DNA from 4 places in the Rahnella sp. 2050 genome. Region 1 is predicted to be linked to each of the others. Evidence: predicted binding sites of a transcription regulator. Region 1 holds the regulator's gene; each other region holds the start of a gene.
What was found. The regulator CRP, encoded in region 1, controls carbon source genes, mostly activating them, when cyclic AMP is high. The targets are predictions, from matches to a motif close to ATGTGANNNNNNTCACAT.
Positions count from the first base shown of each region.

Region 2: the regulator CRP is predicted to act here: its motif matches at 4,175-4,192, upstream of ABIC79_RS01125 (arabinose ABC transporter substrate-binding protein).
Region 3: the regulator CRP is predicted to act here: its motif matches at 2,260-2,277, upstream of cytR (DNA-binding transcriptional regulator CytR).
Region 4: the regulator CRP is predicted to act here: its motif matches at 4,291-4,308, upstream of gntK (gluconokinase).

Region 1 is NZ_JBEPKE010000004.1:365,370-372,982, reverse strand. It holds gene allS (HTH-type transcriptional activator AllS) at 21-935, shown strand; gene ABIC79_RS17730 (phosphoribulokinase) at 1,071-1,940, shown strand; gene ABIC79_RS17725 (OsmC family protein) at 1,944-2,351, opposite strand; gene crp (cAMP-activated global transcriptional regulator CRP) at 2,714-3,346, shown strand; gene ABIC79_RS17715 (YccS/YhfK family putative transporter) at 3,408-5,483, shown strand; gene argD (bifunctional acetylornithine/succinyldiaminopimelate transaminase) at 6,179-7,396, opposite strand; gene ABIC79_RS17705 (aminodeoxychorismate synthase component II) at 7,520-7,613, opposite strand, start outside.
Region 2 is NZ_JBEPKE010000001.1:264,657-272,269, reverse strand. It holds gene ABIC79_RS01140 (ABC transporter ATP-binding protein) at 1-131, opposite strand, end outside; gene araA (L-arabinose isomerase) at 819-2,324, opposite strand; gene ABIC79_RS01130 (ribulokinase) at 2,361-4,040, opposite strand; gene ABIC79_RS01125 (arabinose ABC transporter substrate-binding protein) at 4,457-5,443, shown strand; gene araG (L-arabinose ABC transporter ATP-binding protein AraG) at 5,695-7,281, shown strand; gene araH (L-arabinose ABC transporter permease AraH) at 7,300-7,613, shown strand, end outside.
Region 3 is NZ_JBEPKE010000010.1:90,484-98,096, forward strand. It holds gene hslV (ATP-dependent protease subunit HslV) at 1-6, opposite strand, end outside; gene ftsN (cell division protein FtsN) at 122-1,063, opposite strand; gene cytR (DNA-binding transcriptional regulator CytR) at 1,163-2,191, opposite strand; gene priA (primosomal protein N') at 2,395-4,590, opposite strand; gene rpmE (50S ribosomal protein L31) at 4,792-5,004, shown strand; gene metJ (met regulon transcriptional regulator MetJ) at 5,175-5,492, opposite strand; gene metB (cystathionine gamma-synthase) at 5,823-6,983, shown strand; gene ABIC79_RS23620 (bifunctional aspartate kinase/homoserine dehydrogenase II) at 6,986-7,613, shown strand, end outside.
Region 4 is NZ_JBEPKE010000007.1:157,816-165,428, forward strand. It holds gene hutC (histidine utilization transcriptional repressor HutC) at 1-85, shown strand, start outside; gene ABIC79_RS21555 (NAD(P)-dependent alcohol dehydrogenase) at 185-1,243, shown strand; gene ABIC79_RS21560 (DMT family transporter) at 1,292-2,218, opposite strand; gene ABIC79_RS21565 (TetR/AcrR family transcriptional regulator) at 2,215-2,802, opposite strand; gene ABIC79_RS21570 (CopD family protein) at 3,009-3,440, shown strand; gene ABIC79_RS21575 (hypothetical protein) at 3,488-3,634, opposite strand; gene yahO (DUF1471 family periplasmic protein YahO) at 3,705-3,983, opposite strand; gene gntK (gluconokinase) at 4,478-5,017, shown strand; gene gntU (gluconate transporter) at 5,014-6,351, shown strand; gene edd (phosphogluconate dehydratase) at 6,368-7,613, shown strand, end outside.

The DNA.
Region 1 (7,613 bases):
AACATTACTTCAGGTGACCTATGCTGGATGAGGAGTCGATTAAAACCTTTATGCACGTCGCGCAAACAGGCAGCTTTTCCCGCGCGGCAGAGATGCTGCATAAAACGCCCGCGACCATCAGCTATCGAATTAAGATGCTGGAAGACAGTGCCGGGACGTTATTGCTCAACCGCACGACCCGTACGGTGTCGCTGACGCCCGCCGGACAGCATCTGCTTGAACGATGTCGCCAGTGGCTAACCTGGCTGGAGGGTGTACCGGCAGAACTGCAGCAGATTAACGACGGCATTGAGCGCCAGCTGAATGTGGTGGTGAACAATCTGATGTACTGCCCTGAAACTCTGGCGGCGTTATTAAGCTGTCTGACGCAGCGCTACCCGTTCACGCAGTTCACTTTCACACGACAGATTTACATGGGGGTATGGGATACGCTGCTGTACGAAGATTTTCAGCTGGCGATTGGCGTCACCGGCACCGAATCTCTTTCTAACGCCGTGAATCTGCTGCCGCTGGGTGAAGTGGACTGGATTTTTGTTCATGCGCCCTTTCATCCGCTGCAGCACATCACTGGCATGCTGGAAGAAGCGGTGTTGCGTCAGTACATTGCCATCAATGTGGAAGACACCTCGCGCCATCTGAACAAGCGGGTAGCCTGGTTGCTGACCGGGCAACGGCAGATCATCGTGGCAGATGTGGCGACTAAACTGGCCTGTCACCTGAAGGGAATGGGTATCGGTTTTCTGCCGCGCCATCTGTGCCAGCCATATCTCGACAGCGGCGAGCTGATCGCCCGGCAAATCCGCTATCCGCGCGCCCCTTCCCCGCTCAGTCTGGCGTGGAAAAAGGAGTACACAGGCAAGGCGCTGCATGACATTGTTTCTCTGTTCCACCAGAAAGACCCGCTGATCCAACCGTTGCTGGCGGGTTTAGAATAGTGATGCCCTCTTTGGCTTCGCGAATAAATATGGTAACAATAGGCTTAATTATGCGCAGCCTTGACGCCAGATCTTCGACCACAGAAAAGACCGCGTCTCGCCTGCCTGCATCACCTTTATGGAGAACAGCGCATTATGTCAGCCAAACATCCTGTTATTGCCGTGACCGGTTCGAGCGGTGCAGGCACCACGACCACCAGCGTGGCATTTCGTAAAATATTTCAGCAGCTTGGTTTGCGTGCGGCGGAACTGGAAGGCGACAGTTTTCATCATTTCACCCGTCCTGAAATGGATGCGGCAATACGCAAGGCGCGCGATCTGGGACGTCATATCAGCTACTTCGGGCCGGAAGCCAATGACTTTGGTTTGCTGGAAAAAAGCTTTATCGAATACGGTAAAACCGGCACTGGCCGTTCACGTAAGTATCTGCATACTTATGACGAAGCCGTTCCCTACAATCAGGTGCCGGGTACCTTTACGCCGTGGCAGGCGTTGCCGGAACCGACGGATATTTTGTTTTACGAAGGGTTACACGGTGGTGTGGTGGCGGACAAAATTGACGTTGCCGCGCAGGTCGACCTGCTGGTCGGCGTAGTGCCTATCGTCAACCTCGAATGGATCCAGAAACTGGTGCGCGATACCGGCGAGCGCGGGCATTCCCGTGAAGCGGTGATGGATTCCGTCGTGCGTTCGATGGATGACTATATCAATTACATTACGCCGCAGTTTTCCCGCACACACATCAATTTCCAGCGGGTACCCACCATCGACACCTCGAACCCGTTTGCCGCCAAAGCCATTCCGTCACTGGATGAAAGCTTTGTGGTGATTCATTTTCAGGGACTGGATGACATCGATTTCCCGTATCTGCTGGCCATGCTGCAAGGGTCGTTTATCTCGCACATCAAAACACTGGTGGTGCCGGGCGGCAAAATGGGGCTGGCGATGGAGCTGATCATGGCGCCGCTGGTGCAGCGCCTGATGGAAGGCAAGAAGATCGAGTAAACTTTATTCGGCTGCAATCACTTCAAAGCTGTGGGTGATTGTGGCCGCTTTACCCAGCATCAGAGACACAGAACAGTATTTTTCGGCAGACAGGCTGACCGCACGTTCAACAATCTTATCGGTCAGATCCTTACCGGTGACGATAAAATGCAGATTGATGTGAGTGAACAGACGCGGCGCTTCTTCGCGGCGTTGTGAGGTCAGCTTCACTTCACAATCACGCACGTCATTACGACCTTTTTGCAAAATTGACACCACGTCGATTGCACTACACCCCCCTGCGGACATCAGTAACATTTCCATCGGGCTTGGGGCTTTATCACCCGCGTTTCCATCCATTGAAATCTGATGACCCGATGCAGACTCACCTAAAAATGTCAGTCCTTCAACCCATTTGACACGTGCATGCATGAACTATTCTCCCGGTGAATAAACTTGTCGAAATCTGCTCTCAGAGTACCCTTTCACCTAAAATCTGGCAACGTAACCCGATCGCCATCATGCTGAAGCGAGACAACAGAAGACAGCATCTCAAACCTGTGCTACAAACAAAGCCGAAACATACTTTCCAGTAAATTGCGGTGACGGTTTTTGCGGTTTAAGTACAGAACCCACGGTGATGACAGCAATAAACAGGCTGTTGCACTCCGACATCCGCTTGCAGCATTTCTGGAGAGTTATATGCTGAAAGGGCGCTTTGGATTTGAAGTGCCGTACAGGGAACTCTGAGCCCTGTGATTTTGGGCAGCGATAACAACAGAGGATAATAGCAAATGGTTCTCGGCAAGCCACAAACAGACCCGACTCTTGAATGGTTCCTGTCTCACTGTCATATACATAAGTATCCTTCTAAAAGTACGCTGATTCACCAGGGTGAAAAAGCCGAAACGCTTTACTACATCGTGAAAGGGTCAGTTGCTGTCCTGATTAAAGATGAAGAAGGCAAGGAAATGATACTGTCCTACCTTAACCAAGGTGACTTCATCGGTGAGCTGGGACTCTTCGAAGAAGGTCAGGAACGCAGTGCCTGGGTACGTGCTAAAACTGCCTGTGAAGTGGCTGAAATTTCATATAAAAAATTCCGCCAGCTGATTCAGGTTAACCCGGATATTCTGATGCGTCTCTCCGCGCAGATGGCCAACCGTCTGCAAGTGACGTCAGAGAAAGTCGGCAACCTTGCCTTCCTTGACGTTACCGGTCGTATCGCTCAAACCTTGCTCAATCTGGCTAAACAGCCTGATGCAATGACCCATCCGGACGGGATGCAAATCAAGATTACCCGCCAGGAAATTGGCCAAATCGTCGGTTGTTCACGTGAAACAGTCGGACGCATTCTCAAAATGCTGGAAGATCAAAGCCTGATCTCCGCACACGGTAAAACGATTGTCGTTTACGGCACACGTTAATCCCTCAAAAATTGGCGCGGCAAAACACTGTCGCGCCTTTTTTATGGGCTAAGCTTTACCCATGACGCTATGGCGAAGACTGTTTTACCATCCTGAAGTGAACTACGCGCTGCGCCAGACGCTGGTGTTGTGCTTACCTGTTGGCATTTGCTGGCTGTTTGGCAATTTGCAAATGGGCCTGCTGTTTTCCCTCTGCCCGGCCTGTTGTAACATCGCCGGTCTGGATACCCCGCATAAACGCTTTTTCAAACGCCTGCTCGTCGGCGGTTCACTCTTTGCCGTGAGCAGCCTTCTGCTGCAACTGATGCTCGAAAGCTGGCATATACCGCTGCCGCTGATCATGCTGTCGCTGGCGTTACTGCTCGGCGTCACCGGTGAAATCAGCCCGCTGCATGCGCGCCTGCTGCCCGGTGCGCTGGTGGCGACTATCTTCACGCTGAGTATGGTGGGCGTGCGCCCGATGTGGCAGGCCCCGGTGTTGTTCGCCGCTGGCACAGCCTGGTACGGATTGTTTAACTGGGCGTGGTTTCGTATTTCGGAAGAACAGCCGATGCGCGAAACACTCAGCCAGCTCTATCTGCAACTCGCGGATTATTTCGAAGCCAAGTACAGCCTGCTGACGCAACATACCGATCCCGAAACCGCGTTACCCCCACTGCTAGCCCGCCAGCAGCAGGTTATCGACCTGATTGCCCTGCTTTATCAGCAATTACACATGTTGCCCCAGCACGGACATCATCATCACCATAAGCGGCTGTTTCAGCGTTTTCAGGTGGCGCTCGATTTGCAGGAGCACATTACAGTGAGCCTGCATCAGCCGGAAGAAGTGCAGAAACTGGTGGAGGAAAGCCATGCCGAAGCGGTTATCCGCCGAAATGCACAGGTGATTTCCACCCGTCTTCGGGTGATTGCCGACGATATTCTTTATCACCGTTTATCCGGGCGCTTTACGATGGCCAATGAGCTGACCGCGCTGGAGAAAATCGCCGCGCGCAACCCGGACAATCCGGTAGGTCAGTTTTGTTATTACCATTTCAGCCGCATTGCCCGTCTGTTACGCACACAGCGGCCGTTGTACAAACGTGACCTGATGAACACCCAGCCGCGTTTGCCCTTCTGGCCCGCGCTGAAAAGCTATCTTTCCTTCAAATCCGTGGCACTGCGTAATGCCGCACGTTTGGGCATTATTCTGGCGATTGGCAGCAGTCTGGGTCTGTTCTTCAATTTGCCCAAACCCTACTGGATCTTGCTGACTATCATGTTGGTCAGCCAGAACGGTTATAACGCCACGCGGGTGAGGATCCAGCACCGTGCACTCGGTACGCTGGCCGGATTGCTGATTGCCTCAGGCTTGCTCAAACTGGAACTGCCGGAAGGCACCACGCTGCTGTGCATGTTGCTGATCACCCTGTTGTCCTATACCGTTCTGCGCAAAAACTACGGACTGGCGATGGTCGGCATGACGGTGACTGCAGTGTATACCCTGCAATTGCTGGCGATGAACGGCGTGCATTTTCTGGTACCACGACTGGTCGATACCCTGATCGGCTGCGCGCTGGCCTTTGGTGGCACTATCTGGCTGTGGCCGCAATGGCAAAGCGGTTTGCTGCGCCAGAATGCACACCAGGCGCTGGAAATCTATCAGGACGCTATCCGCCTGCTGCTCGAGGAAAGCCCCGACACCGCCAAACTGGCGTACACCCGTATGCAGGTCAATCAGGCGCACAATAAGCTGTTCACTTCGCTAAATCAGGCGATGCAGGAGCCGGGTTTTAACTCACATTATCTGGCGGATATGCGTTTGTGGGTGACGCACAGTCAGTTTGTGGTTGAGCATATCAACGCGATGACGATCCTCGCCCGCGAGCATTACATGCTGCCGGAAAAACTGGCGACAGAGTATTTACAGACCTGCGAAATCGCGCTGCAAAGCTGTCAGCAACGACTGCTCTACGACGGGCCGGGCAGCGAGAACAACCTGTTTAATGCGCCGGAACTTCACCCGGATATGCCACTGACCGAAATGGAACGCCATCTGCGGCGCGTAATTTCACATCTCAGCGTGATGCATACCATCTCGTCACTGGCGTGGAAGCAGAGGCCGCATCATGGGATCTGGCTGACGCGGCGGGCGTGAAGGGGGATGCCCCTTTCAAATCCCCGTTTTACTGGCTTGCAGCCAGACTGCTTTTTGAAATTGCGAATATCTCGGTTTCTCAAGTACGGATGCCGTGTACTGGCGTTCTTTTAAACGGATTGAGAAAGTTTCGGTTTTTCAATTGCCGTGTTCGCTTAACTCACCGAGCCGAAACCGACCAAAGAGGGCTAAGACGAGCCCTCTTTGGAATCTCCACGTCTTAAACTGCGCGCTTCGCTCGTAGGCTATGTTCCAGCAACCACAGCGACAGGCTGGAAATCTTGCCGCGTTGCGGTTCCTTCTCTCGGTCTTCGAGCCACTGGTCTCGAAGCCGCTCCGTTCAGCAAGATTTCTGAATCGCCCGCAGGATTCTAAATTCAAAAGGAGAAGGGTTTTATCTTTTAGAAATGTCGATTGGCGTGCTCAAAAATGGCACCGAATGAACGGTTCGAGACCTATGGCTCGAAGCCTGAAATTCGGGAATCGCGCAGCGATGACATTTTGCGCCACACACTAATGCGCCAGAACATGTCCGCCGTGCCCGCGACAGCGCGCAGTGAAAAAGCGAAGGGAGATCCAAGAGGGAAAAAGCACTTTTCCCTCTTGGTCGGTTTCGGCGCGAGAGGCCATGTGATAAATGTTAGTGAGAAACCGAAATTGTCTCGATCAAGCGTTTAAAGACGGAGGCGTGGGGATCACCCCCCGCAAACTTTCCCCACGGCTTTCTCAAACCTTTCCATCCCTTCTTCAATATCCGCGAAGTCGATAACAAGCGATGGCGCAAACCGCATCACGTTTGGTCCGGCGACCAGCATCATCAATCCGAATTCTGCCGCGGCGGCATGGAATTCTCCGGCGCGGTTTTTATACGCATCAGAAAGCTCGGCGCCGATCAGCAACCCCTGACCGCGGAACTCGCTGAAGATGTGATATTTCTGGTTGATGGCCTCCAGCGCGCTGATGAATTTCTCGCGGCGCTCGTTGATCCCGGCCAGCACGTCTGGCGTATTGATGATATCCAGCGCGGCTTCAGCGACGGCGCAGGCCAGCGGGTTACCGCCGTAGGTGGTGCCATGTTTGCCCGGTTCCATCACCGAGGCCACGTCTTCGGTTGCCAGCATGGCGGAAACCGGGAAACCGCCGCCGAGCGCTTTAGCAGTGGTCAGGATGTCCGGCGTCACGCCGTAATGCATGTAGCTGAACAACTTGCCGCTGCGCCCCATGCCGCTTTGTACTTCATCCAGCACCAGCAGCGCCTGATGTTTGTCACAAAGCTCACGCAGACCTTGCAGAAACGCTTTGGTCGCAGGTGTGACACCGCCCTCCCCTTGCACAGGCTCGACAACAATGGCGCAGGTGTGGTCGTCGATCACCGCTTTTACGGCATCCAGATCGTTGAACGGCACGTGCACAATATCAGCGGGTTTCGGGCCGAAGCCGTCGGAGTATTTCGGCTGGCCACCCACGGAAACCGTGAACAGCGTGCGACCGTGGAAGGCATTATGGAAAGCGATGATCTTACTTTTGTACGGGCTGTGACGGTGCGAAGCGTAATAGCGCGCCAGTTTAAAGGCCGCTTCGTTGGCTTCAGCGCCGGAGTTGGCGAAGAATACGCGGTCGGCAAAGGTGGCGTCGATCAGCTTCTGCGCCAGTCGAAGGGCGGGTTCATTGGTAAATACGTTACTGACATGCCACAGGGTTTCGCCCTGCTCTTGCAACGCTTTCACCAGTGCCGGATGGCAATGTCCAAGCGCCGTCACAGCGATACCCCCGGCGAAATCAACATACTCGTTCCCTTGCTGATCCCACACGCGACTGCCTTTACCTTTCACGGGAATGAATTTCGCAGGTGAATAAACCGGCAAAATAACTCTATCGAATGTGCCCCGATCTACCGATGATTTTTCCGCCATTACCCTTCTCCCTCACGACCATTGATATGAAAATATAATCACAAAATATGCATAAAAAATCACACACAGGCAAACAGAAATCGCATCTGATGGGTAAGTAATTTTTTCAGCAATATTAACTGATTAGATTTTAAGGAAATTATCCAAAAGCTGATGCCCCTGCTCGCTCAAAATGCTTTCAGGATGGAACTGAACGCCATGCAGCGGCAAGGTTTTG
Region 2 (7,613 bases), on a different contig from region 1:
GGCACGGATAAATTGACGTGATTGAGTACCGGGTTGCTCCCAAAGAAATGGGACACCTGATGGACAGAGATCGCGGGGGGAGAAGACATGCGCGCAGGCGCATTCCCGCTGGCTGTAGCTGGAATGATCATGGTTGGTACTATCCTCTTTGGGACTTATTAGTGCAGGTGAGGGTAAAGGGGGAATGTGACGGACGGATGACACCTTTTGGAAAGGTGTGGAAATTGCCCTGGCGGGCGGCCGCCAATTCAACTTCAAAACCGTGGGCGTCGGCCCACACCGACCAGAGACCCGGTAACGCGCGGGCCTCTGGACTCCGCGCTTTTTCACTGCGCGCTGTCGCGGGTATGACGGACATGTTCTGGCGCATTGGTGAGTGGCGCAAATCCAGGTGCTTCGCACTGCCTTCTCTCGGTCTTCGAACCACAGGTCTCGAAGCCGCTCCGTTCAGCTGGATTTTAAGCACGCCAATCCACTTTTCTAAAAGATAAAAGACATTTTGCCTTTGAATTTAAGATGGTGCGGGCGTTCAGAAAGCTTGCTGAATGAGAGGTTGCAGACCTGAGGCTGCAATCCCGAAATGAAGGTACCGCGTAGCGGCAAGATTTCCAGCCTGTCACCGCGGCAACTGAAACATAGCCAGCGAGCGGAGCGCGTGTTGAAAAAGCGTGGGGAAATCCAAAAGGGGAAAAGCACTTTCCCCTTTTGGGCGGTTTCGGCGCAGCGCGTTAAGTGATCACCGCACGTAAGAAACCGAAATTTACGCTAACTCGCTTTAGCAGTGTAAGCCGCCATTGCAGCGGCCTTCTGCAAACAAATCAGCGACTGCAAAGTTTGTAATAAACTTCATTCCACCGGATCTGATTCTTGAAGTCCGGCAACGTCGTGTCGTTATCGATCACCAGCAATTCAATCCCGGAAAATTCCGCATATAACCGCAGCGCGTCAATATCCAGTGCCTGTGAGAACACGGTATGGTGCGCGCCGCCGCCGAGGATCCACGCTTCTGCCGCTGTTGCCAGTGATGGCTGGGCTTTCCAGATAGCGCGGGCAACCGGCAGTTTTGGCAGCGGGTGTGGCTGTTCGATGGTATCCACCAGATTGACCAGCAGACGGAAGCGGTCGCCCATGTCGATGACGCTGGCATTGACCGCCGGGCCTGCCGGTGTGGAGAAAATCAGACGCGCCGGATCCGCTTTACCGCCTATGCCGAGATATTGCGCATCGAGCAGCGGCTTCTCTTCTTTGGCAATCGACGGACACACTTCCAGCATGTGCGAGCCCACCACCAGATCACCGCCTGGTTTGAAGTGGTAGGTGTAATCCTCCATGAAAGAAGTGCCGCCTTTCAGACCGCTGGCCATGACTTTCATGATGCGCAGCAGGGCAGACGTTTTCCAGTCACCTTCGCCACCAAAGCCGTAGCCTTTCTGCATCAGACGCTGGACTGCCAGCCCGGGCAGTTGTTTCATGCCGTGCAGATCTTCAAAGTTGGTCGTGAATGCCCCGAATTTACCTTGTTCGAGGAAACGGGTCATACCAAGTTCAATTTTGGCAGCATCCAGCAAGTTTTCACGACGTTCGCCGTTAATTTTTACCGCATCCGTCAGGCGATAGGTGGCTTCATATTCTTCCACCAGCGTATCGATGTCGCCTTTGCTGACTTCGTTGATTACGCTGACCAAATCACCAATTCCGTAGGCACTGATGCTGTAGCCGAACTGGATTTGAGCGGCAACTTTATCGCCTTCGGTGACAGCAACTTCACGCATATTATCGCCAAAACGTGCCACTTTCAGGTGCTGGCTTTCGTTTTTGGCGGCAGCAACGCGCATCCACTGGGCGATACGGCGGTGAGATTCACCGTCCTGCCAGTGACCGGCTACCACGGTGTGTTGCTGACGCATACGGGCACCGATGAAGCCGAATTCACGGCCACCGTGCGCGGTCTGGTTCAGGTTCATGAAGTCCATGTCCATGGTTTCCCATGGGATTTCAGCATTGAATTGCGTATGGAACTGCATCAGCGGCTTATGCAGGATGCTCAGCCCGGCAATCCACATTTTGGCCGGCGAGAAGGTATGCAGCCAGGTGATGATGCCCACGCAGGCGTTGTCATAGTTGGCTTCACGGCACAATGCGGTGATTTCGTCCGGCGTGGTCACCAGCGGTTTGAGCACCAGTTTTATCGGCAAACCGGCTTCGCTGTTCAGGCTACTGACCACCTTCTCGGCGTTCTCTTTTACCTGACGTAATGCCTGCGGACCGTACAGATGCTGACTGCCAATGGCGAACCACACTTCGAGATGTTTAAACGCGTCCATTTATTACTCCTGAATATCGGATAGATGAAATACGGGTTAATGCGCCGGTTTCGCTGCAAACAGCGGTTCAGTCGTGGCACACCATTGCTGATAACGTTCGTACAGGCGCTGATACTGCGCGACGCGCTGCGGATCTGGCGTCAGCGTACGTTCGATGCTGCAGGCCATTTTTTCCTGTGCGGCAGGAACATCTTTGAACTCCCCGGCAGCGACGGCGGCGAAAATCGCGGCACCCAGTGCGCAGCACTGATCGGAAGCGACAATTTGCAACGGACGGTTCATCACATCGGCGCAAACCTGCATGATGACCGGCGATTTACGCGCGATGCCCCCGAGCGTCAGCACGTTTTCCACCGGAATATCCTGCTGTTCGAAACATTCCATGATGGCGCGCGCGCCAAAAGCGGTCGCTGCGATAAAGCCGCCGAACAGTTCAGGTGCTTCTGTGCCCAGATTGATATCGGTAATGACACCTTTCAGGCGCTGGTTGGCAAACGGTGTACGGCGGCCGTTAAACCAGTCGAGCACCAGCGGCAGATGATCCAGTTTCGGATGAGCGGCCCAGGCCACAGTGAGATCGGTCAGCAGATTTTTTTGCAGGCTGGTCAGTTGCGGTGCCATTTCCGGATGGGCTTTGGCAGCCTGAATCAGCGGCCAGCTCAGCAGACGGCTGAACCAGGCGTACATGTCACCGAAAGCGGATTGTCCGGCTTCCATCCCGATCATGTCCGGCACGACGCTGCCTTCCACCTGTCCGCAGATCCCGGCGATAGCACGGTCGTTTACGCGTTCTTTATCGGCGATCAGGATGTCGCAGGTAGAGGTGCCGATCACTTTGACCAGCGTATAAGGCTGTGCGCCCGCGCCGACTGCCCCCATATGGCAGTCGAATGCGCCGCCCGAAAGCACCACACTGGCGGGTAAGCCAAGACGTTCTGCCCATTCAGGTGTCAGTGTGCCAACAGCCTGTTCGGCGGTGACGGTGTCGGTAAACAGCGGATAGGGCAGATGTTCAACCAGCAGCGGATCGAGGGCGGCAAAGAACGCTTTTGGTGGCAGGCCGCCCCATGACGGATGCCAGAGCATTTTGTGTCCGGCGCTGCAACGTCCGCGCACCACTTTGTCCGGTGCGGTGGTGCCGGAAAGCAGGGCGGGCACCCAGTCGCACAATTCAACCCATGACGCGGCTGCTTGTTTAACCGCAGCATCAGCACGGGAAACGTGCAGGATTTTCGCCCAGAACCATTCTGAGGAATAAACGCCGCCGATATAGCGGGAATAGTCGGGGAAATCGCCGCTGCGACACAGACGGTTGATCTCTTCCGCTTCTTCTATTGCCGTGTGATCTTTCCAGAGCACAAACATGGCGTTCGGGTTTTCGGCAAATTCCGCTTTCAGCGCCAGAATGTTGCCTTCTTCATCGACAGGGGCCGGGGTTGAGCCGGTGGAATCGACGCCGATACCCACCACGCGCGCAGCCCGCTCGCTGCCCAGCCGTTGCACAACGTTTTTAATCGCCTGTTCCATTGCCTCTATATAGTCGAGCGGGTGATGGCGGAACTGATTTATTGCCGCATCACAATAGCGACCTTCATTCCAGCGCGGATAATAAACCACATCGGTTTCCATCTCGGCACCGGTCTGACAATCCACAGCCAGGGCACGGACGGAATCGCTGCCAAAATCAAGACCAAGAGCAATCGCACCTTGCGTCATTCTTTTTCACTCCTTCAGGTTTGCCGTAGTCATTACGGCGGCGAATCGAATTGCTCTAACAGTAGGAGGATGCAAAAAAGTGAGTGAGGAGGCGTTAGCTGGAAGTATGCACAAATCTGCTCCCAATGATGTTTCTGTGAGGTTGGTCAAATGTTAGCGTTTGGCTAAAATCGCTATATCTATGCACAAACCTGCTGTTTTCCCGCCGTGTGATAGCGCTCTACATTCCGCTGCAAAATTACCGCTAAAACTTAACCCGTCTTACAAGAGAGTGTGACGCAAATCCTCTATAAACTGGACTTCGCCGCACTTTCACTTTGTTTCTTTACGCTACTGATAACGTTTTCACGATTGCGGCAAACCACCAGATTTAAGACTGTGATTGTGAAAAACAACAATAAAAGTCGGAGAACATCATGCATAAATTCACTAAGGCATTAGCGGCGGTCGGGTTAGCTGCCCTTATGTCACATTCAGCTATGGCAGCCGAGAATCCGAAGCTGGGCTTCCTGGTTAAACAACCGGAAGAGCCGTGGTTCCAGACTGAATGGCGGTTCGCAGATAAAGCCGGTAAGGATCTCCACTTCGACGTCATTAAAATCGCCGTGCCGGATGGTGAAAAAACGTTGAATGCAATCGACAGCCTGGCGGCCAACGGGGCGAAAGGTTTTGTCATCTGTACGCCGGATCCGCGTCTCGGCCCTGCCATCATGGCGAAAGCGCGCAGCTATGACATGAAAGTGATCCAGGTGGATGACCAGTTTGTGAATGCCAAAGGCAAGCCAATGGAAGAAGTGCCATTAGTCATGATGGCCGCGACCAAAATCGGCGAACGTCAGGGGCAGGAACTGTACAAAGAAATGCAAAAACGTGGCTGGAAAGTCGCTGATACCGGCGTGATGGTCATTACTGCCGATGAACTCGATACGGCGCGCCGCCGCACCTCCGGTTCAATGGAGGCACTGAAAGCTGCCGGTTTCCCGGAAAAACAAATCTACAAAGTCCCGACTAAATCTAACGACATCCCGGGCGCACTGGATGCCGGTAACTCCCTGCTGGTGCAACATCCTGAAGTGAAAAACTGGCTGATCATCGGCATGAACGACAACACCGTATTGGGTGGCGTGCGTGCAACCGAAGGTCAGGGCTTTAAAGCGGCTAACGTGATCGGCATCGGCATCAACGGTGTGGATGCAGTGAATGAGTTGTCAAAAAGCGCCCAGACTGGCTTCTACGGTTCCCTGTTACCTAGCCCGGATATCCACGGTTACAAAAGTATCCAGATGCTGAATGAATGGGTTACCAAAGGCGTTGAACCACCGAAATTTACCGAAGTGACGGATGTTGTCCTGATTACCCGCGACAACTTCAAAGAAGAGCTGAAGAAGAAAGGTCTTATGTGATCTTCAGATGTGGTTGAAACAAGCAATACCCCTAAATAATTCGAGTTGCAGGAAGGCGGCAAGTGAGCGAGTCCCGATGAGCTTACATAAGTAAGTGATTCGGGTGAGTAAGCGTAGCCAACGCATCTGCGACTTGAAGTATGAAGGGGAGAGACGCTGCTGCAGAACGGACGACAGTTTTAAATAGTTTGAACTGTTTTCTGCTTTGCAGTGGCGTGCATCCATACTTACTCAACTTCCAGGTAGCCACTATGACTCAGCAATCTTTCGATAATAAGACGCCTTTGCTGACACCGTCACTGACGGAGTTTGATGCGGCCAGGCCGTATCTGGAATTCCATGACATTGGCAAAACTTTTCCGGGCGTGAAAGCGCTGGACGGTATTTCATTCAATTGTTACGCCGGACAAATTCATGCGCTGATGGGCGAAAACGGAGCGGGGAAATCCACCCTGCTGAAGATCCTCAGCGGGAACTATCAGCCTTCCCAGGGCAATATTCATATCAAAGGCCAGCCGGTCGCGTTCAGCCATACCACGGATGCGCTCGATGCCGGTGTGGCGATCATTTATCAGGAACTCCATCTGGTGCCGGAAATGACGGTAGCAGAGAACATTTATCTCGGGCAGTTGCCGAGCAAACACGGTTTTGTAAACCGTAAATTGCTGCGTTACGAAGCCAAACTTCAGCTTGAACATCTCGGGCTGGATATCGACCCCGATACACCGCTGAAATATCTCTCCATCGGCCAGTGGCAGATGGTGGAAATTGCCAAGGCGCTGGCGCGGAATGCCAAAATTATTGCATTCGATGAACCTACCAGTTCGCTTTCTGCACGCGAAATTGAACAATTGTTCCGTGTTATCCGTGAGTTACGGGCGGAAGGGCGTGTGATTTTATATGTCTCACATCGTATGGAAGAGATCTTTGCATTAAGTGACGCCGTCACCGTTTTCAAAGACGGACGTTACGTTCGCACCTTTGACGACATGACGCAGGTGGATAACAGCAAGCTGGTGCAGGCGATGGTTGGCCGTAATCTCGATGACATTTACGGTTACGCGCCACGTCCGCACGGCAAAATTCGCCTTGAACTGGATGAGGTGAAAGCACCGGGCGTGAGAACGCCGGTCAGCCTGACGGTACGTCAGGGCGAAATCGTCGGCCTGTTCGGGCTGGTGGGTGCAGGGCGCAGTGAGCTGATGAAAGGATTATTTGGTGGTACGCGTATTACCGGCGGTACCGTCCGGCTGGACGATGTAGCGCTGAATATTCGTAAACCGGCAGATGCGATCCGCCAGGGCATCATGTTGTGCCCGGAAGACCGCAAAGCTGACGGCATTATTCCTGTGCACTCGGTGCGCGACAACATCAACATCAGCGCCCGTCGCAAAACGGTGAAAGCAGGGTGCCTGATCAACAACGCCTGGGAAGCGAAAAATGCGCGTAAACATATCGATGCGCTGAATATCAAAACCCCCAGCGACCAGCAACTGATCATGAACCTTTCAGGGGGTAATCAGCAAAAAGCCATTCTGGGCCGCTGGTTGTCGGAAGAAATGAAAGTCATTTTGCTGGATGAACCAACGCGGGGTATCGACGTTGGCGCCAAGCATGAAATTTATAATGTGATTTATTCACTGGCAAAACAAGGCATTGCGGTGCTGTTTGCGTCCAGTGATTTACCGGAAGTGCTGGGTCTGGCCGACAGGGTGGTGGTGATGCGCGAAGGCGCAATCTCCGGCGAACTGTTGCATGACGACGCCACCGAAGAAAAAGCGCTGGGGCTCGCTATGTTGCGCACGCCAGTTCTTGATTCTGCCCATGACGCTGCCTGACTGAGGAGCAAAAATATTATGTCGAGTATGACAACCAATTCAGCCAAACCGGATCAACCTTCAGCAGCCTCACGCGGCGGCCAGGGTCTGATGCGTATCTGGGACAGTTACGGCATGTTAGTGGTGTTCGCCGTACTGTTTATCGCCTGTACCATTTTCGTGCCAAACTTCAGTTCTTTCATCAACATGAAAGGGTTGGGGCTGGCGATTTCGATGTCCGGCATGGTGGCCTGCGGGATGCTGTTCTGTCTGGCTTCCGGTGACTTCGATCTGTCTGTTGCATCGGTGATTGCCTGTGCGGGCGTCACCACCGCCGTGGTGATCAACATGAC
Region 3 (7,613 bases), on a different contig from region 1:
TGTCACGAGCGGTTCCTCGTTGCAGACGGAAAAGATCCCCGCAGGTTTGCGGGACACTGAACGTGTCTCACAAACTTACGGGGCATATTGAAAGTATAGATTGGGGAAGGATTACGGGTTTTCAACCCCCGGTTGCGACGGGAATGCAACCGGAGATGCCAGCGCCTTTGAGGCGCGATAGTGTGCTGTCAGCACCAGAACGGCTGTTGTACGGGCCGATGACGACGCGACTCCAGCCACCGCCGGTGGTGATCCGGCCTTCAAAACCTTCGAATGCCAGCTTGGCGCGCTGGGATTCCGCCTGCTCAGATCCTTTGAACGAACCGCACTGAACCACAAAGCGCTGGGTTTTTTCCTGTGCTTTCGGTTTTTCCGGCTCAGCCTGGGTAATGGTGGCTGGCTGTTGCGGTTTCGGTGCTTCTTTCACCGGCTCTTTCACTTGCGGCTTCGGTTTTGGCTGAACGGGTTGCGTTTGCACCTGGGCCTGAGGCGCACGTACCGGCTGCGTTTGCGGCGTATACGTTGGCTGTGGCTGAACCTGGCGCGGCTGAGTTACCGGTTGCTGCTGCGCGTACGTCGGCTGCTGTTGCTGAACCTGACGCTGAGTATGCGCCGGTGCCTGCGTGGCCTGATTCGGGTCGTTATACGGCACTTCAGACAACTGTGTTGGTGTCTGGCGCATATCGGCCTGCATCTGTTCGAGAAGCTGGCGCTGTTCAGGCGTCAGTTGTGTTTTGGATTCGACCTGTCCGCCCGCCGTCGGTTCTGTCGGCGTGGTGACGCCCATCTGGCGGTTTTCCAGTTCTTTAATGTAGCGCCAGCGTTCTTCTGGCTTAGGTGGCAATCCATTACCCGGACGGACAGCGTGCGTCGGCAACACTGTCGCTTCTTCATGTTTATTGTGCGCAATAAAATAGAGGCCACCGACAAACACCACCAGTACCGCAACGGCTAACACCACCATGGTTTTGGAGATCGTTGTGGAACTGCGTTTTTTACTCCGGCTGGTACTTTTCCGCCGCGCTCCTGAGCGCCCACGGCTTACATAGTCTCTTTGTGCCACTATCGTTTCGCTGTGTCGTGATGAATGAAGAAGTGCGTCATGTTACTCAACCCTGAACATTTACTGAAATTAAAACTGTTGAACAGCATAAAATCGGACTCACGCTTTTGGGGCCGCAGTGCTTTCCCGCACCACCAGCTCGCTATCAAGCAGCAGCGAACCGTTTTGTACCGGATTTCCCTGTAACTGCTCAAGTAATAATAACATGGCCTGACGGCCAAGCTGGAATCTCGGCTGCGCAACGGTCGTCAGCGGAGGATCGGTATACTGGCTGGCCTTGATGTCATCGAAGCCGACAACCGACAAATCCTGCGGAATGCGCAGACCCATTTTTTTCGCCTGGAACATGGCACCAATCGCCATCACATCGTTGTGGCAGAAAATCGCCGTCGGTGGCACGGGCAGGGCCATCAACTCGGTGACGGCTTGCGCCCCCGATTCATAGCTGAAATCGCCATGAATGGTCAGCTTGCTCTCGACGCTCAGTCCGTTGCGGCGCAGCGCCTGCACATAACCTTGTGAACGGTACTGGCACAATGGCATATGCTTTGGCCCGGCGATGCAGGCAATACGCTGATGCCCCAGCTTGAGAAGATAATGCACAGCTTCGAACGCGGCCGTCAGGTTATCAATGTGGACTGTCGGCAGTTCAAGTTCCGGCGCAAATTCATTCGCCATCACCATCGGCGGCAGATTGCGTTGTTCTTCTTTGCTGGCATCGAAAGGTAAATCAGAGCCGAGCAGCAGCATACCGTCAATTTGCTTGGTAATGATCAGATTGATAAAGGTTTTCTCTTGCTGATTTTGCTGAGCACAATCACCGATCAACACCAGATAACCGCTTTCGGCGGCCGTGCGCTCGATCCCCTGGATCAGATCGGCGAAAAACGGATCGCAGATGTCGGGGACGATCACCAAAATAGTGCGTGATTCATTACGCTTCAGGTTGCGGGCCAGGGCATGAGGAGAATAACCGACGGCCATGACGGCCTGATCAACTTTCTGGCGAGTCGCGGCGGAGACTTTCTCCGGATTCATTAATGCACGGGATACGGTTGCTGTTGAAACGCCTGCCTGTTCAGCCACATCTTTCATTGTTGCGGCGGGTAATTCTTTCTTGTGCTCCAACGTCTCTCTCCTTGCAACAGCATCAAACTGAGACAACAACATCAACATTCCTCACCTGGCTACGCATGATGTGTAGCTCATCACATTCTAAACAGAATGTGAGTAGGATTTGTTACCTAATTTGCATTAAAAGTGTGACCCAGATGCTTTTTTCGATGCATCACGCAAAAAACCTGACTATTCACGCAAATTCGCTTTTGGAATCAGCTGTCAATCGGATCGACATCCAGTGTCCATTTCACTTTTTTGGCTTGCGGCAGACTTGAAATCAGCGGCTGAGAGCTTTTGATCAGATGCTGCAAAACGCGCCGTGAAGGATGCTGCAATAAAAGCTGCCAGCGGAAACGTCCGCTGCGTTTGGCTTGTAAGGCAGGAACCGGCCCCAGGATCCACAGCGAATCATCTTTCAGCGGACTGGATTCGAGCAGATTACGTAACTGCTGAAGGAACAGCGCAGATTGCTGATTATCGTGGTCTTCCGAGCGGATCATAATGTGGCTGGTATAAGGAGGAAGGAAGACGCTTTTGCGCTCCGCCAGGGTCTGTCTGGCGAACTCGTCGTAGCCCTGCTGCAACAGCACCTGTAACAGCGGATGTTCGGGATGGTGAGTTTGCAATACGACTTCACCCTGTTTGCCTGCACGTCCGGCGCGGCCTGAAACCTGCGTATAAAGCTGGGCAAAGCGCTCGGCAGAACGGAAATCTGCCGAGAACAGCGCGCCGTCGACATCCAGCAATGACACCAGCGTAACGTCAGGGAAGTGGTGCCCTTTTGCCAGCATTTGTGTGCCGATAAGAATACGTGCGCCGCCACGATGGACTTCATTCAGATGCTGTTCCAGCGAACCTTTCCGGCTGGTGGTATCGCGGTCAATGCGCGTGATTGGCGTATCCGGGAACAACGGCGCCAGTTCGTTTTCCAGCTGTTCTGTACCGACGCCGACCGAGACCAGTTGTGTTGAGCCGCAATGCGGACACTGATGCGGCACGGCGCGCTGACTGTCACAATGGTGGCAGCGTAACTGACGCTGATTCTGGTGCAGAGTGTAATAGTGGTCACAGCGCTGACATTCGGCTATCCAGCCACACTCATGGCAAAGCAGGGCAGGCGCATAGCCGCGGCGGTTGAGGAACAGCATGACCTGATTATCGGCTTTCAGATGTTCCTGCATTTTCTGGATCAGCGGTTGAGACAGCCCGACTTTCAGCTGCAACCCTTTTAAATCCAGCAAATTCTGACGGGCGAGTTTGGCATTTCCGGCACGTTTGGTCAGTTTGAGCTGACGATATTTCCCCAGTTCAACATTGTGCAGCGTTTCCAGCGCCGGGGTTGCCGAGCCCATAATAATCGGGATATTTTCAGCGTGAGCGCGGTACACCGCCAGATCGCGGGCGTGATAGCGCCAGCCTTCCTGCTGCTTATAAGAACTGTCGTGTTCTTCATCAATGATAATGACGCCGAGGCGCGCAAACGGCGTAAACAGCGATGAACGGGTGCCAATGACGATGCCCGCTTCGCCATTGCGCGCCCGCAGCCAGACGGCGAGGCGTTCGCTGTCGTTCAGGCCGGAGTGCAGAACATCCACCGGCGCACTGAAACGTTCGCGAAAACGTGCGATGGTTTGCGGCGTCAGGCCGATTTCCGGCACCATCACCAGCGCCTGCCGACCCTGCGCCAGAATGTTTTCCAGCACGCTCAGATACACTTCGGTTTTACCTGAGCCGGTTACACCGGCCAGCAACCAGGCGGAAAATTGCTGATCTTCACTGCGGATCGCGCCGACGGCGGTGGCCTGCTCGGTATTGAGTCGTAAACGTTCGCCGATCACCGAGAAATCCTGGCGCCAGTCGTGCGTGGCGGGCGCGATACTGCGTAAATCCGTCAGCCCTTTGGCTCGTAATGCCTGCAGGGCCGTATCGGTAAGATCAAGATCGGCAACCTGATGACGATACAATGGTTTTTGCATCAGTGCTGCCATCGCCTGCTGTTGTTTTGGCGCACGTTTGAGACTGTCGAGCGGCGTAGCGCGCCCCTCCTCGGTGGCGAACCATTGCCACAGCGGTGTAAGCTCAGCGGCTTTCCCCTGACGTAACAATACCGGCAGCGCATGGAACAGCACCTCGCCGATCGGGTAATGGTAATAGTCGGCGGCCCAAAACAAGATGCGCCACAGATCAGGGGTAAACAGGCTGGAACTGTCGAGGACTTCCCGCACCGGTTTCAGTTTCTCCAGGCCAAATTCGCTGAAGTCGCTGACCTGAGTGACGATGCCAATGGCGTCGCGTTTTCCGAAAGGCACACTGACCCGGCAACCCTTTGAAACCTGCATATCAGGCGGCAACAAATAGTCGAAAGTACGGGCGAGCGGGACGGGTAAAGCAACGTGGGCAACAGGCATTGGGGGTCCAGACTATAAAAAAATGACGAGATAGTGTACACTGTGTCCTTCGAAATGCATGAACATGATTGCGCGGTTGTCAGAGATTCTGTATGATTCGCCGCCTTTGGTGCATTTCGTACTCAAAGCCTATCATCCACTACGCGTGGTGTCTGACAGAACAGGGTTGGATAGCGACGCGGCCTTAAGAAGAGGTTTTCCATGAAACAAGGTATTCACCCTAAATATGTAGAAGTTACTGCAACTTGCTCATGCGGTAACGTTATCAAAACTCACTCAACTGTGGGTCACGATCTGAACCTGGACGTTTGTGGCGAATGCCACCCGTTCTACACTGGTAAGCAACGTGAAGTGGCTACCGGTGGCCGCGTTGACCGCTTCAACAAGCGTTTCAGCGTTCCAGGCAGCAAATAAGCTTCGCTTGAGAGCAAAAAAAGGCGCCTTTGGCGCCTTTTTTGTTACCTGTCGTTTGACGTCCCGCCAGATAAAATGCCCGTTCCCGCACTCTCTTTCTTCGCGCAGATACTGAAAAAACGCGCGACGGGAGCCGCACGGTCTTTCAGCACATCTTTGCGATGTTGCGATCAGTATTCCCAGGTATCAGGATCCACACCCAGTTCACGCATCAGGATCTTCGCCGCTTCCGGTATTTCGTCACTGCGTTCTTTACGCAGGTCTTCGTCATTCGGCAAAGGCTGACCGGTGAAGGCGTGCAGAAAAGCCTCACACAATAATTCACTGTTGGTCGCGTGACGCAGGTTGTTTACCTGGCGACGGGTGCGTTCATCGGTGAGAATTTTGAGGACTTTCAGCGGAATGGATACCGTGATTTTCTTAACTTGTTCGCTTTTCTTACCGTGTTCAGCGTAAGGGCTGACATATTCGCCGTTCCACTCAGCCATGGGACACCTTAAATTTATCAAAAAATAAAATTCTGAAAACCGCGTGATTATGCCCGATTTTCACTGTTCTCACTAAGTAAATGTCGGAATTTAACAGGGACATTTCACGTTTTTCCCTGCGGCACTGTTCATTTTGTTACCTTGAGCTTACGTCTCCCGGCACGACAGATCTGCCTGACATCTTCATTAACGCCATAATTTTAGCGGGTATTGCGCTGTTGCTCAATCTATACGCAAAGAAGTTTAGATGTCCAGATGTATTGACGTCTATAAATCCGGACGTTACTCTTTATATCCTCATCCTTCGCAATTCGTCAGGAAGAAACGATTATGACGCACAAGCAAGCCACCATTGCCGTGGGCAGTGGCCTGAACAATGATCAGCAATATGGTTGTGTAGTTCCGCCAATCTACCTTTCCAGTACCTATAACTTTGAAGATTTCAATCAGCCAAGAGCCCATGACTATTCACGTCGCGGCAATCCGTCACGGGATGTTGTCCAGCGTGCGCTGGCTGATCTGGAAGGCGGCGCCGGTGCGGTTCTGACCAGCAGCGGTATGTCAGCCATTCATCTGGTGTGTACGGTCTTTCTGAAACCTGGCGATTTACTGGTTGCGCCGCACGACTGCTACGGCGGCAGTTACCGTTTGTTCGACAGCCTGAGCAAACGTGGCGCGTATCGCGTGCTGTTTGTGGATCAGGGTGATCCACAGGCGCTGGCCGATGCGCTGAAAGAAAAGCCGAAGCTGGTGCTGATTGAAACGCCGAGCAATCCTTTGCTGCGTGTGGTGGATATTCAGGCGATTTGCGACGCGTCCCGCGCCGCCGGTGCCCTGACAGTGGTGGACAACACCTTCCTGAGTCCGGCGTTGCAAAATCCATTGCAGCTTGGTGCGGATTTAGTCGTCCATTCATGTACTAAATATCTGAACGGGCATTCTGATGTGGTCGCCGGTACGGTAATATCTAAGACCGCAGAACATGCGACAGAACTCGCCTGGTGGGCGAACAACATTGGCGTTACCGCTGCGGCCTTTGACAGCTATCTGTTATTGCGCGGTTTGCGCACGTTAACGGTTCGCGTGAAACAGCAACAGGAAAATGCACTGGCAATTGTTGCTTATTTACAAAAACAATTGCAGGTCAAAAAGCTGTATCATCCGTCGCTGCCGGAAAACCAGGGACATGAAATTGCCTGCCGCCAGCAACGTGGCTTTGGTGCCATGATCAGTTTTGAATTTAACGGAGATGAAGCTCAGTTGCGCCATTTCCTGAAAGAATTGAAGTTATTTACCCTCGCAGAATCACTGGGAGGCGTCGAAAGCCTGATTTCTCATACCGCGACCATGACACATGCTGGCATGGCGCCGGAAGCGCGCAAAGCCGCCGGGATTTCTGACAGCTTGCTCCGTATTTCTGTAGGTCTTGAAGACAGCGAAGATTTGATTGCTGATCTGGAAAATGCATTCCAGTCAGTGGCAACGAGGTAAGTATGAATGCAATAGCGGTTGCAGCGCCGGCGGGAAGTCGTCAGTTGCACAAATTTGGTGGTAGCAGTCTGGCCGACGTGAAGTGTTATCTGCGTGTCGCTGGCATTATGGCCGAGTATGCGAAGCCGGGTGACATGATGGTGGTGTCGGCGGCTGGCAGCACAACCAACCAGCTGATCAGCTGGCTGAAGCTCAGCCAGACAGACAGAATTTCTGCGCATCAGGTTCAGCAGGCTTTGCGCCGTTATCAGAGTGATTTGATAACTGGTCTGTTGCCGCCGGAAATGGCCGAACCGCTTATTGCTTCTTTTATTCATGATCTCGAACGTCTGGCTGTTTTGCTTGACGGCAAAATGACCGATGCAATTTATGCTGAAGTCGTCGGGCACGGCGAAGTCTGGTCTGCACGCCTGATGTCTGCAGTGCTGTGTAAGCTGGAATTACCGGCCGCCTGGCTGGATGCCCGTGAATTCCTGCGGGCTGAACGCGCTGCGCAACCTCAGGTTGATGAAGGCCGTTCGTATCCGCTGCTGCAACAACTTCTCGCGCAGCATCCTCAGCAATATCTGGTGGTGACCGGCTTTATCGCCCGCAGTGACGCGGGTGAAACCGTACTGCTTGGCCGTAACG
Region 4 (7,613 bases), on a different contig from region 1:
CTGGCATCATGAAAAAGTGGTGACCTGCGCCCGGCTGTTGTATCCGGGCGGACGCTACAAAATGTTCGGCAGCTTTAAGAAATAAACTGAACAGGATCAGGCAAGGATTCAGGAGGACTGTGGCTTGTGACTTCGGCGGTAAATTCTATAGTTAACGGGTCATTAACGACTCAGGAGTTTACTGATGAAAACTGTTGGATTTGCTGCTTACGATCCTAAAAAACCGCTGGCGCCGTTTACGTTTGAACGCCGCGGCCTGCGTGATAACGATGTCGCAATGGAAATTCTGTATTGCGGCGTTTGCCATTCCGATTTACATACCGCAAGAAATGACTGGGGCTGGAGCTATTATCCGATTGTTCCCGGCCATGAAATCGTCGGACGTGTCACCAGCATTGGTAAAGGCGTCACCCGCTACAAACCAGGCGATCATGTTGCCGTCGGTTGCATGGTAGACAGTTGTCAGGAATGCGATCAGTGTAAAAAAGGTGAAGAACAGTTGTGCCGCGAAGGTAACACCGGGACTTACGCCGGTTATGATCGTTTCACCAAAGAGCCGACGCAGGGCGGATACTCCAAGCATTTAGTGGTGCGCGAGGAGTTTTGTCTGCGTATGCCGGAAGGGTTAGATCTCTCCAAAGCCGCGCCGCTGCTGTGCGCCGGTATCACCACCTGGTCGCCGCTGAAAACCTGGAACGTCGGGCCGGGCAGCCGTGTGGGCGTGATTGGTCTGGGCGGTCTGGGCCATATGGCGGTCAAACTGGCGGTCGGTCTGGGTGCAGATGTTACGGTGGTGAGCCGTTCAAATGCCAAAGAAGCCGATGCGCTGGAATTAGGTGCAAGCCGTCTGCTGGTCAGCGCCGACAGCGACGCGATGGCGCAGGCACACGATCATTTTGATTTAATCATCGATACCGTGCCGGTCAAACATGACGTCACGCCGTACCTGCCGTTGCTGGATGTGGACGGTACGCTGGTGCTGGTCGGGCAGGTCGGGCCGATGGACGAATTCAACACCGTACCGCTGTTGTTAGGCCGTCGTCGCGTGGCCGGTTCGCCAATCGGCGGCATCCGTGAAACGCAGGAAATGCTCGACTTCTGTGCTGAGAAAAACATTCTGCCGGATTGTGAAATGATCCGCATGGATGAAATTAACGAAGCGTTTGAGCGTATGGAAAAAGCCGATGTGCGCTATCGTTTTGTGATTGATATGGCCTCCCTGACCGCGCCTGCGGCGGTGTAATCTGTCGCAGCAATGAAGACAAAAATGGCTCCTGCGGGAGCCATTTTTTCAGGCAGAAACCGGTAAGGTTGCGCGTCTTTTCAGCGGCACGGTGATAAAAATCAGACAGGCAACCACCAGCCCGATACCTGTCCAGCCCAGCGGCGGCAGGCGTTCGCCCACAATCACCACCGCCAGCACGGCGGCGACCGCCGGTTCCAGCAGGGTGATGGTGGTGGCCATGCTGGCCGGAATGCGTGCCAGGGCATAACCGAAACAGACATAACCGACAAACATCGGGATAAGCGCCATGTACGCGCCGACCGCGGCGTTATTCCATGACGCCAGAAGGGGCGCGCCGGTCATCCACAGCACCGGCATCAGCAGTAAACCGCCCAGCCCGAACGTGGCGCCCATTGCCGCGCGGGAAGGGACGCCGCGCTGCATTAAATGACGCGCCGCCCAGGCATAAAGCGCGTAGGTCAGCCCGGCAATCAGCCCGAGTACCACACCGGCTATCGCGTGGTCGCCCTGACCGGCGGTGGAGTGACTGCCACTTTCACCGACGCAAAGTAACACCATGCCCGCCACGCCAATGGCGGCGCCGGTCATCCAGCGGCGGGTGAGACGTTGTCCGTCGAGATAATATTCAATCAGTGCGGATAACAGCGGCGCAGAACCGAGGGAAATCACGGTACCGACCGTGACGCCCGCCAGGTGCATCGAGGCGTAAAACGCCAGCGGATAAACTGCGACCGCCAGTGCGCCGGTAAATAACATGCGTGCGTTGTTCACCAGAGTTACCCGGCTGGTGACTATCCTTCTGGCGGAAATCAGCGCCTGCAACAATCCGCCCAGCCCCATGGCCACTGCGCCGATCGCCAGCGGGCTGACGTCGGGCGCAAATGTCGCCGCCGTGCCGGTCGACCCCCACAGAACGGAAGCAAATACCACGGCGAGTACGCCCGTCATGCGTTCACGAGGCGTTATCGTCATGGCACCTCCATCATTGAGGCCGCCATGTCCATCGCCTGACGGACACATTGACCGTTGCCTTCCAGACCTGCACGCGAAATCGCGCCTTCCAGTAAAAATGAAAAATGCCGCGCCATCAGGCGGGCTTTGGCCTCGTCAGTGGGGAACAGTTCGAGAAGATGCGCAGTCACGATAGCTTCAACATGTTCTTTATGCCCGCGCACGGCGTGCCTGCCGGGCGCTCCGGCGGGCAGTTCGGCGGCGGCATTCAGTAACCCGCAGCCACGAAAGCCGTGCTCATAGGCAAATTCAGCGTGATCGTCATACGCCTGAAACACGGCGAGCACTTTTTCTTTCGGTGTTTTAGCTTTTTCAACACGCCGGGCGTACAGCTCCAGCCATTCGTCATGACGTATTTCAATGTACGTCGCGACCAGTTCAGCCTTGGATTCGAAATTGTTGTAGAGGCTTTTTTTGGCGACACCGGCACGTTTGATGATTGCGTCAATCCCGGTCGCAGCAATGCCGTTGTTATAAAACAGAACCCGGGCGGCACCGAGAAGCCGGTCGCGGGCGCTTTCAGGAGAGGAGTCTGTGGTGGACATTTTTTTTACTCGTGTTGTTCATCTTGCCTGTATGTATACCAGTCTACCTACTCAATGTAAACACCGGCTGAGAATAAGAAAAAGTGACGACTTAACCGTGCCTTTCGTGTGGGAAACCGCCATAATCCGCTAAAAGTTGTGGAGAGACAGCAGGTTGAGGTCATCTGCGGCAGGCAGAATTATTGTTAACTTCCGGAGGGATAAAAATGCTTCATGAATGGCTCAATGCCTTGCACGTGATTGCGGGCGTATTGTGGATTGGCGGCATGCTGGCGATGGCGCTGGTATCGATGGCCTGTTCGCGGACATCCGGTACTGCGGAAAGTGCAGGGCAGACGTTGTTACTGGAAACCGTGCGCAAATGGACGCGCAGTGTCACCAGCCCGGCGATGATCCTGTTGTGGGTGGCGGGCATCGTGATGATCGTCAGTTATGGCAAATTCCCCCATGCCTGGCTGCTGATAAAAATGGTGGTGGTGCTGGTTCTCTCCGCGCTGCACGGGCTGCTTTCCGGCGATTTACGTCGTCGCGCCACCGGTCAGCAGGTGAAAGATTTCGCGCTGGTGCGCAACGCCAGCGCGGTGATTATTGTCGGTGTGATCCTCATTGGTATTTTGGCGATAATCAGGCCTTTCTGACATCCGGTTTCCCGCAAAACTCAATCCACGTGAAAGCGTGGATTTTTTTATGACTCGCCGTTCACCAGCGCAATCAGGGTGCAGGGCACCGGCGGAATATTGCCTTCCTTTAAAATTGTCAGCGAATGGTTTTCGCGCACGGCAAACGATCCCAGCCCGATAATAACCAGCATCAGCGGAGCCGACAGCAGCATAATCGTCCATTAAAAAGCCCGCAAATTTGCAGGCTTCTTTTTATTGCTTATTGTGCAGAAAACAAAATACTTATTTTTTCTTATAAACGTCAGCAGTACCGTGAATTTTATTGTTGGTATTACCGGAGGTTAATACAAATACATCGCCGCCTTTTTTATCGGCTTTCTTAGAAAGATCTTCAATGGCGCCGGACTGCGAGGTTTTATTTGAGGTGGTCACAGAGCCGACTTTGGTATACTCAGAAGCCACTTTTTCAAAATCTATTTTCTTCATTAATTCAGCAGAATAAGTGCTGAAAGAGACACAGCCCATCACAGCCACTGCCAGCAGAGCTTTAGATATTTTCATGTAATCCTCAGATTTTAAATTGCCCAGTAAATTGAAGGAAAGTAATAGAAAGCTGTTTATTTAGTGAAACCCTGTTAATCAATAACTCACTGTTTAAAAGAGTGAGTTATCACTGCCATTTAGTAATAGACAAGGAAGTCAATAATTACAAGGAGGGAAGAAAAAATTAAGCAACCGGTGCGGTTTTTAGTCTTTTGTGCCGGAGGTTTTGTACACAGTAATAGCAATCACATACTTTTCGTTTCGCCTGCGCATGTTATCCATCTGTTAACCCCCGTCCGAAATATGTTTCATTGCTAATAATTAACTTTGAAGTAGATCACATTTATGCTTTTCCCCTGCACGGGCAGATTGTCACGGGTGAAAAAGCCTCTGATAATGTTACCGATAACATGTTACCGGTAACATTGCGGATAAACATGAACAGGGTGGACATAACGAATAAAACCACTGACCCGTCTTTCGCGTTTTTTAACCAGTCGAGGAGCGCAACCGTGAACAATGATCAGAACCGAATTTATGTGTTTATGGGCGTATCAGGCAGCGGAAAATCAGCCGTCGCCAACGCCGTGGCACATCAGCTTTCCGCCGGTTTTCTTGACGGCGATTTCTTACATCCCCGCAGTAATATCCTGAAAATGGCCGCCGGTGACGCCCTCAATGATGACGACCGCGCGCCGTGGCTGGCCGCCCTCAATGATGCCGCGTTTGCCATGCAGCGTACCAATAATGTGTCGGTCATCATCTGCTCGGCATTGAAAAAACGTTACCGCGATCGTCTGCGCGCAGGCAACGCCAACCTGTCTTTCATCTATTTACAGGGCGAATTCCCGGTCATCGAAGAACGCATGGCCGCACGCAAAGGGCACTTTTTTAAATCGCAGATGCTGATCTCACAGTTTGCAGCACTCGAACAACCTGGCGCTGAAGAAAGTGACGTGATCACCATCGGCATTCATCAGCCGCTTGATGCGGTGATTGCAGAGACCCTGCAACACATCCGTAGTTTTCAGCAACAGGAGCATTGCGCGTGAATACAGTGACTTTAGTCGGTACTGCAGCGGGCTCCGTGTTGCTGCTGCTTTTTCTGGTGATGAAAGTGCGTATGCACGCGTTCGTCGCGCTGATGCTGGTGTCGATTGCCGCCGGGATTTTCTCCGGCATGCCGGTCAATACCATTGCCGACACCATGCAGAAAGGCATGGGCAGCACGCTGGGTTTTCTGGCGATTGTGGTGGCGCTGGGGGCGATGTTCGGCAAGATCCTGCATGAAGTCGGCGCACTTGACCAAATTGCGGCCCATTTACTGAATCGTTTTGGCAAAAACAAAGCCCATTATGCTCTCGGGATTGCCGGGCTGGTTTGCGCCTTGCCGCTGTTTTTCGATGTGGCGATTGTGCTGCTGATTGGCATCGTGTTCGCGGTGGCGCGCCGTACTGACGGCAACATCGTCAGGCTGGCGATCCCGTTATTTGCCGGTGTCGCGGCAGCGGCGTGTTTCCTGCTTCCGGGACCGGTCCCGATGCTGCTGGCGTCGCAGATGAATGCCGATTTTGGCTGGATGATCGCCATCGGTCTGGTGGCCGCGATTGCCGGCATGCTGATCGCCGGTCCGCTGTACGGCAATTTTATCAGCCGTCATGTCAGCTGGCCGATGCCTGTTGAAGAAAATGCCCCGACGCTCAACAAAGATAACCTGCCGTCATTCGGTTTCAGTCTGGCGCTGATTTTGTGTCCGCTGGTGTTGGTGGGAATGAAAACCATCGGCGCACGCTTTGTCACGGCGGGTACGCCATTGCACGACTGGCTGGAGTTTATCGGCCATCCGTTTACCGCCATTCTGATTGCCTGCCTGATTGTCATTTACGGGCTGGCAAAACCACGCGGCATGACCAACGAACAGACGCTGGCCATCTGCTCAGCCGCCGTTCAGCCCGCCGGGATCATCCTGCTGATGACCGGTGCGGGTGGCGTATTCAAACAAATTCTGGTGGATTCCGGCGTCGGCCCGGCCATTGGTGACGCGATGATCGGCACCGGCTTACCGATTGCCGTGGCCTGTTTTGCACTGTCAGCGGTCGTGCGGGTTATTCAGGGTTCAGCCACCGTGGCCTGCCTGACCACTGTCGGGCTGGTATTGCCGGTAACCCATCAGATGGGGCTCAACGGCGGTCAGCTGGCCGCACTCGCCATCTGCATTACCGGCGGTTCCATTGTGCTCAGCCACGTAAACGATGCCGGTTTCTGGTTATTCGGCAAGTTCACCGGTGCCAGCGAACTGCAAACGCTGAAAACCTGGACGGTGATGGAAACCCTGCTCGGCACGACTGGCGGGATCATCGGCATGATTGCTTTCACGATGCTTTAAGAAAGGGGACAACATTATGATTAACAACACTGTGGCCCGTGTCACGCAGCGGATCATCAACCGTTCCGCATCCACCCGTGAAGCCTATCTGGCGCGTATGGATGCTGCCCGTTCGCAAACCGTTCACCGTGCGCAACTGGCCTGTGGCAATCTGGCGCATGGCTTTGCCGCCTGTCAGCCGGATGAAAAGAATTCCCTGAAAAATATGGTGCGCAGCGATATCGCCATTATTACCGCCTACAACGACATGCTGTCGGCGCATCAGCCCTACGAGCATTACCCGCAACGCCTGAAAGACGCATTGAAATCGGTGGGTGCGGTCGGGCAGGTGGCGGGCGGCGTACCGGCAATGTGTGACGGTGTCACGCAAGGGCAGGACGGCATGGAGTTGTCGCTGATGAGCCGTGACGTGATTGCCATGTCGGCGGCCATCGGCCTTTCACACAACATGTTCGACGGGGCGTTGTATCTGGGTATCTGCGACAAAATCGTGCCGGGCTTAGTGATGGCGGCGCTGTCATTCGGCCATCTGCCGGCGGTATTTGTGCCCGCCGGGCCGATGAGCACCGGTTTGCCGAACAAAGAGAAAGTGCGTATCCGTCAGCTTTATACCGAAGGCAAAGTAAACCGTCAGGCATTACTGGAAGCGGAAGCCGCGTCGTATCACGGCATCGGCACCTGTACATTTTACGGCACTGCCAACACCAATCAGATGGTGATGGAAGTGATGGGGCTGCATCTGCCGGGTGCATCGTTTGTGCCGCCGGATTGCGCGCTGCGTGATGCACTGACCGATTCGGCAGCACGTCAGGTCACCCGTCTGGCCGAAACCACCGGCAACTATCAGCCACTCGGCCAGATGGTGAATGAGAAAACCGTGGTGAACGGCATTGTTGCGCTGTTAGCCACCGGCGGTTCCACCAATCTGACCATGCACATGGTCGCTATGGCGCGTGCGGCAGGCATTGTCATCAACTGGGATGACTTCTCTGAGTTGTCCGATGCGGTGCCTTCGTTATGCCGTATTTACCCGAACGGCCCGGCGGATATCAACCAGTTTCAGGCGGCGGGCGGCGTGCAACTGGTGGTGCGCGAATTGCTGAAAAACGGCCTGTTACATCAGGATGTCAACACCGTGGCTGGTTTCGGATTAGACCGTTACACGCAGGAACCGTGGCTGGAAAACGGCGAACTGGCGTGGCGCGAAGGCGCAGAGCATTCGCTCGACACAAACGTCATTGCCAGCGTGCAACAGCCGTTTG